DNA from 2 places in the Rhodococcus oxybenzonivorans genome. Region 2 is predicted to be linked to the other one. Evidence: predicted binding sites of a transcription regulator. Region 2 holds the regulator's gene; the other holds the start of a gene.
What was found. The regulator HspR, encoded in region 2, represses chaperone genes until heat shock. The targets are predictions, from matches to a motif close to ANNTGAGTNNNNNNNACTCANNT.
Positions count from the first base shown of each region.

Region 1: a site for HspR is predicted at 1,273-1,295, ahead of dnaK (molecular chaperone DnaK). Genes of this name have one in related genera too.

Region 1 covers NZ_CP021354.1:294,003-297,390, forward strand. The annotation lists partial or broken gene CBI38_RS01460 (glycogen debranching enzyme) at 1-649, opposite strand, end outside; gene CBI38_RS01465 (Hsp20/alpha crystallin family protein) at 841-1,227, shown strand; gene dnaK (molecular chaperone DnaK) at 1,333-3,183, shown strand; gene grpE (nucleotide exchange factor GrpE) at 3,180-3,388, shown strand, end outside.
Region 2 covers NZ_CP021354.1:5,125,181-5,128,568, reverse strand. The annotation lists gene grpE (nucleotide exchange factor GrpE) at 1-416, shown strand, start outside; gene dnaJ (molecular chaperone DnaJ) at 439-1,611, shown strand; gene CBI38_RS24015 (heat shock protein transcriptional repressor HspR) at 1,611-2,018, shown strand; gene CBI38_RS38515 (hypothetical protein) at 2,073-2,219, opposite strand; gene CBI38_RS24010 (hypothetical protein) at 2,279-2,755, opposite strand; gene CBI38_RS24005 (response regulator) at 3,019-3,388, shown strand, end outside.

The DNA.
Region 1 (3,388 bases), 1.8 Mb from region 2:
AACGAGTCGTCGGTGACGGGTGACCCGTAGTAGTCGGTATCAGGAATAGCGTTGCCGTTGAGGAAGATTCCTACGGCACGTCCGAAGTCGACGAGCCAGTGGTCCTCGGTCATCTCGCTTCCGTCGTGCCGCAGCCAGGCGATGTCGGGGAGGTTGTCGCCCCGTCGGTGGCCGCCCAGTCGACCCAGATGATCGCGTTGTCCTGGGAGTAGGCGTTGTCGTTGCCGTGCTGGGTGCAGCCCAGTTCGTCACCGTGACTGAGCATGGGCACACCCTGCGACAGCAGGAGGGTGGCGAGGAAGTTCCGGCTCTGCTGCGCCCGGAGCGCGAGTATCTCCGGGTCGGTGGTTGGACCCTCCGCACCGCAGTTCCAGGAGCGGTTGTGGCTCTCGCCGTCGTTGTTGTTCTCGCCGTTGGCGTCGTTGTGTTTGTGGTTGTCGCTCACCAGGTCGCGGAGCGTGTATCCGTCGTGGGCGGTGACGAAGTTGATCGAGGCGACCGGCCGTCGACGGGTGCGCTCGTACAGGTCGGCGGAGCCGGTGATGCGGGATGCGATCTCGCCGAGCGCCCCGGGCTCGCCGACCTGGTACCCGACGGGACCGAGGTCCCACGGCTCGGCGATCAGCTTCATCTGGCTGATGACGGGGTCCGTCGTACGTCGCCCCCAGGGTAGGCGGAGCCCGGACGAAGCAGCATGAGCGCTTTTCGGTGGTCGGTCGGATGGAAATGATGGCGTACTTCGAGCGAGTTTCCGGGCCGAAGGGGAATAAAACCTGAGTGTGATGCGCTCAACTTTGCACACGCTTCCGCATTCACTCGTGGACGAGGAGGTCGAGGACGATGGCATGGCCAATTGGCCGACATGCCGATATGGCGCAGTCGGACCCGTTCCGCATCTGGGACTCATGGACCCCGCCCGTGACCGTGGAGGAAACTGCCGACTCCTACGTGGTCGAAGCCGAGGTGCCCGGCGTTCCCCGCGAGAATATCGACGTGAACCTGAGCGGTAACGAGTTGTCGATCGAGGGTGAGATCACCGAACGCAAGCGTGTCGGTCTGATCCGCCATCAGACCCGACGCACCGGCCAGTTCCGCTACCGGGCGACCCTGCCGGGTGAGGTCGACGGCGACAAGGTCGCCGCTTTGCTCGAGAACGGAATGCTGCGCGTCGAAATCGGGAAGGCCGAGGCTGCGCGAGCCCGACGGATTGAGATCACCTCGGGCTGACTCGACAGGGCCGGAAACCTTGACTGACCAGCTCGGGAGTCGGAAAATTGAGTCCAACAGGCTCAACTCTGAAACGCAGTCTTTCACTAACTGAGGAGGAGAAAAATGGCACGCGCGGTCGGTATCGACCTCGGTACAACCAACTCGGTCGTGTCAGTGCTCGAGGGCGGCGACCCGGTGGTGGTTGCCAACTCGGAAGGGTCCCGGACCACGCCCTCGGTGGTCGCATTCGCCAAGAACGGTGAGGTGCTGGTCGGCCAGCCCGCCAAGAACCAGGCGGTCACCAACGTCAGCCGGACGGTGCGGTCGGTCAAACGCGAGATCGGCACGCCGTGGACGGTGGAGATCGACGGCAAGAAGTACACAGCGCAGGAGATCAGTGCCAGGGTTCTGATGAAACTCAAGCGTGACGCCGAGTCGTATTTGGGCGAGGACATCACGGACGCCGTGATCACCGTCCCCGCCTACTTCGAAGACGCGCAACGTCAGGCCACGAAGGAAGCCGGCCAGATCGCCGGCCTGAACGTGCTGCGCATCATCAACGAGCCCACCGCCGCGGCACTCGCTTACGGCCTGGACAAGGGCGACAAGGAACAGACCATCCTGGTGTTCGACCTCGGCGGCGGCACCTTCGACGTCTCACTGCTCGACATCGGCGAGGGTGTCGTCGAGGTTCGCGCCACCTCCGGCGACAACCACCTCGGTGGTGACGACTGGGACCAGCGCATCGTCGACTGGCTGGTCGACAAGTTCAAGGCCCAGAATGGCATCGACCTGACCAAGGACAAGATGGCGCTGCAGCGCCTGCGTGAGGCGGCGGAGAAGGCGAAGATCGAGCTGAGTTCCTCGCAGAGCACCTCGATCAACCTGCCGTACATCACCGTCGACGCGGACAAGAACCCGTTGTTCCTCGACGAGCAGCTCTCCCGCAGCGAGTTTCAGAAGATCACCTCCGATCTGCTCGACCGCACCCGTGCCCCGTTCCAATCGGTGATCAGGGACAGCGGTATCGCGGTCAAGGACATCGACCACGTCGTGCTCGTCGGTGGTTCCACCCGCATGCCCGCCGTCTCCGACCTGGTTCGGGAGCTCACCGGCGGTAAGGAACCGAACAAGGGTGTGAATCCGGACGAGGTCGTCGCGGTGGGCGCTGCCCTGCAGGCCGGTGTCCTCAAGGGCGAGGTCAAGGACGTGCTGCTCCTCGACGTCACGCCGCTGTCCCTCGGTATCGAGACCAAGGGTGGGGTGATGACCAAGCTCATCGAGCGCAACACCACCATCCCGACCAAGCGGTCCGAGACCTTCACCACGGCCGACGACAATCAGCCGTCGGTGCAGATTCAAGTGTTCCAGGGTGAGCGCGAGATCGCCTCGCACAACAAGCTGCTCGGCTCGTTCGAGTTGGCGGGTATTCCGCCGGCTCCGCGCGGGGTGCCGCAGATCGAGGTCACCTTCGACATCGATGCCAACGGCATCGTGCACGTGACGGCGAAGGACAAGGGCACCGGCAAGGAGAACACCATCAGGATCCAGGAGGGCTCCGGACTGTCCAAGGAAGAGATCGACCGGATGATCAAGGATGCCGAGGCCCACGCGGCCGAAGACTCCCGACGGCGTGAGGAGGCCGAAACGCGGAACCAGGCCGAGTCGCTGGTGTATCAGACCGAGAAGTTCATCAAGGACAACGACGACAAGGTTCCCGAGGACGTCAAGGGCAAGGTGCGGTCGGCGATCAAGGAAGTGCAGGATGCTCTGGCCGGCACCGACATCGGGGCGGTCAAGTCCGCGGTCGAGAAGCTGGCCACGGAGTCCCAGTCCTTGGGTCAGGCACTGTACGACACCCAGGCGCAGCAGGGCGGCGCGCCCGGCGGCGACGGGACCACGGGGTCCGATGGATCCGAGCAGGTGTTCGATGCGGAGGTGGTGGACGAACCGGGGAGGGAGGATGCGCGATGAGCACTGAGCGCACCAACGGGGAAAAACCACCGCGAGAACCGATTTCGATCACCGATAAACGCCGGGTCGATCCGGAGACCGGGCAGGTTCGAGAGCACACGCCCTCGCGCCCCCCGGTCGCCGGCGGCCGGAGCCAGTCCGCCGCCGGTGGGAAGAGGGGCGCGCCCGACGAGGATCGAGTAGCGGAGCTGACCGCCGATCTGCA
Region 2 (3,388 bases):
ACGCGAACTACCGTCGCCGCGTCCAGCGTGACAAGCAGGTCGACATCGAGTCGGCCAAGGCGTCGGTGGTCGGTGAACTCATCGGTGTGCTCGACGATCTCGATCGGGCACGCAGCCACGGCGACCTCGACTCGGGGCCGCTCAAGGCTGTGGCAGACAAGCTCACCGGCGCGCTCACCTCTCTGGGTCTGAGCGAGTTCGGCGCGGAGGGCGATCCGTTCGACCCGTCGCTGCACGAGGCAGTGCAGCACGAGGGAGACGGTCACGATCCCGTGCTGGGCACCGTGATGCGAAAGGGCTACAAATTCGGTGACCGCGTCCTGCGGCATGCGATGGTAGCTGTGATCGATCGCGTCGAAGGCGGAGAGAATACCTCCGACGAGGCTGCACAGCCCGCCGAGTCGGAACAAGAATAAGAGCGAGAGGAGGAGACGCCCAGTGAGCCAACGGGAGTGGATCGAGAAGGACTTCTACAAGGAGCTGGGCGTCTCGTCCGACGCGTCCGCGGACGAGATCAAGAAGGCGTATCGCAAGCTCGCCCGCGACCTCCACCCGGATGCGAACCCCGGCGACACCAAGGCGGAGGAGCGGTTCAAGTCCGTCAGTGAGGCGCACGCCGTGCTGTCGGATCCCGCAAAACGCAAGGAGTACGACGAAGCCCGGCGCCTGTTCGCCAGCGGCGGTTTCGGCCGGGGTGGATTCAGCCCCGGAGCCGGTGGTGGCTTCAGCCAGGGCGGTTTCGACATCAACGACCTGTTCGGCGGTGGCGGCGCCGCGGCCGACGGACTCGGTGACCTCTTCGGAGGACTGTTCAACCGCGGTGCCGGCGGCGGCGCCACCCGCACGTCCAGTCGTCCGCGTCGTGGAAGCGACGTGGAGACCGAGACGACGCTCGAATTCCGTGAGGCCACTCTCGGTGTCACGGTTCCGCTGCGCCTCACCAGCCCATCGCCGTGCACCACGTGCCACGGCAGCGGAGCCAAGCCGGGAACCAGCCCGCGGGTATGCCCCCGCTGCAACGGAACCGGGATCGTCAGCCGCAACCAGGGCGCCTTCGGTTTCAGCGAACCGTGTGACGACTGCCGCGGTACCGGCTCCATCATCGATTCTCCGTGCGAGGTGTGCCACGGCAACGGGGTGACCAACCGCACCCGCACCATCACGGTCCGCGTTCCGGCCGGTGTCAGTGACGGCCAGAAGATCCGGCTGGCCGGGCAAGGGGAGGCGGGCCTGCGCGGTGCGCCGTCGGGTGATCTGTTCGTCACCGTGCGGGTGCGACCCGACAAGGTGTTCGGCCGCAACGGCGACGACCTCACCGTCGTGGTGCCGGTCAGCTACGGTGAACTCGTGCTCGGTACGACCGTCTCCGTCCCCACCTTGGAGGGGCGTGTCGGCGTGAAGATTCCGGCGGGAACAGCGGACGGACGCATCCTCCGCGTCCGCGGCAGAGGCGTTCCCAAGCGTGGCGGCGGGGCAGGTGACTTGCTGGTCACCGTCAAGATTGCGGTACCGCAGAAACTGGACGACCCCGCAGTCGACGCATTGAAAACCTATCTGGAAGCCGAAAAGGCCAGTGGGTTCGACCCCAGGGCCGGGTGGGCAGGTGCGTGATGACCGATACAACTCAGGAACCACACGACGCGTCCGTTGACCCCGATGCCCAGATCTTCGTGATCTCTGTGGCGGCGGAGCTTGCGGGGATGCACGCCCAGACGTTGCGTAACTACGACCGTCTGGGCCTCGTCACCCCGCACCGCACCCAGGGTGGCGGCCGACGCTACTCCCCGCGCGACGTCGCACTGCTCCGCGAGGTCCAGCGCCTCTCCCAGGACGAGGGTGTCAACCTCGCCGGTATCAAGCGCATCATCGAACTCACCAATCAGGTGGAAGCGCTACAACACCGGGTGCGGGAGCTGGCCGAGGAACTCGCTCAGGTACACGCCGGCTACCGGCGTGACCTCGTTCCCATCCCCCGCAGCAACGCACTCGTCGTCTGGAAGCCCAGACACAAACGCTGATCGAGTAACACAAGCGCTGGCTTAGCGGTGACACAAACGCTGACCCAGCGGTGGTTATCGGTCGCGGTTGCCCCAGCGGGACCCGCGGCGAGTGCGTGTGCGCGGAATGTCCATCTCCTCGAGACGTGCCTTGATCTCCTCGGTGGTCCACATCGTTCGGGAGACTGTCGGGGTGGGGGTGTCCTTGACGTGCATGATCATGGTCTCTGGCTTTCGTCGAAAGTTCGGTGGTCGATAAGGATCGGTAGTCGGTCGGGTCGTCAGGGATGTCCGTACAGGTGGTAGCCGACGTTCATGTTCGGGTAGCCGGAGTCGATCCAGCTGCTGATGCCGTAGGTGTGGCCGAAGTCGGCGTCCACGCGAGTGCCGTCCACGTCGGTGGTGTTGCTGTAGTTGTCGGCGCGGAACACGGCCTGAGCACCACCGGGTAGCGAGTAGGTGGCGTCCACCTCGACGCCGTTCGGGTCGTTGGAGAATGCCTTCACGATCTGGCTGCTGTGCGGGGCGAGGTAGTCCGACGGCGCTTGAATCCACTGCCCGTAGGGGTTCGACGAACCCGCGAGGACCATCGGCAGGTCGGTGTCGTTGCTGATCGTCATCGCGATCGTGGGGCCCGACGTCGGCATCGTTCCTGCGGTGGCGACACCGCTTGCGGCCACCGCGAGACCGGCGACGGTCAGAACCGTGGCGGGCAGGGCGAAAAACAGGGCTACGCGGCGGCGGGTGGGGGTACGCATGGTGGATTCTCCTGTGCTCGGTAGGAAAGAGTCTGTGGGGGAGTGGAACTCAGTGTCCGTGTCCCGTTTCCGGTGTGCATCAACTATGTCGCGGATCAGGGCCGACGTCTGTCCACCGACAGGACGGAGAGCGGGATGAACTCGAGGTCCACCGATCGGGGGACACCTTCGCCGCGAAGTGCTCCGCGCGGGCCTCGTCTCGTGAGAAAGTGAGCAATGGGCTTCGCTGGAGTCACATCGCATCGAGCCGCGCCGTGAGCATCGTGCGTGTCGTGGTGGGCGACGACCATCCGATCTTCCGGGACGGAGTGGTCCGGGCGCTCGTCGCCAGCGAGGACATCGAGGTGGTCGGGGAGGCCGACGACGGTGCCGCGGCCCTCGCACTCATCCGTTCCCTGGTGCCGGATGTCGCGCTGCTCGATTACCGCATGCCCGAACTCGACGGTGCGCAGGTGGCGGCGGCGGTGCGCAATGCCGAACTGACCACGCGAGTGCTTCTGCTGTCGGCCCATGACGAGTCGGCGATCGTGTATCACGCGCTGCAGGAGGGGGCCGCGGGATTCCTGCCCAAGGAGTCGACCCGCGCCGAGATCGTCCTGGCCGTCCGCGAGTGCGCGCAGGGCCGCGACGTGC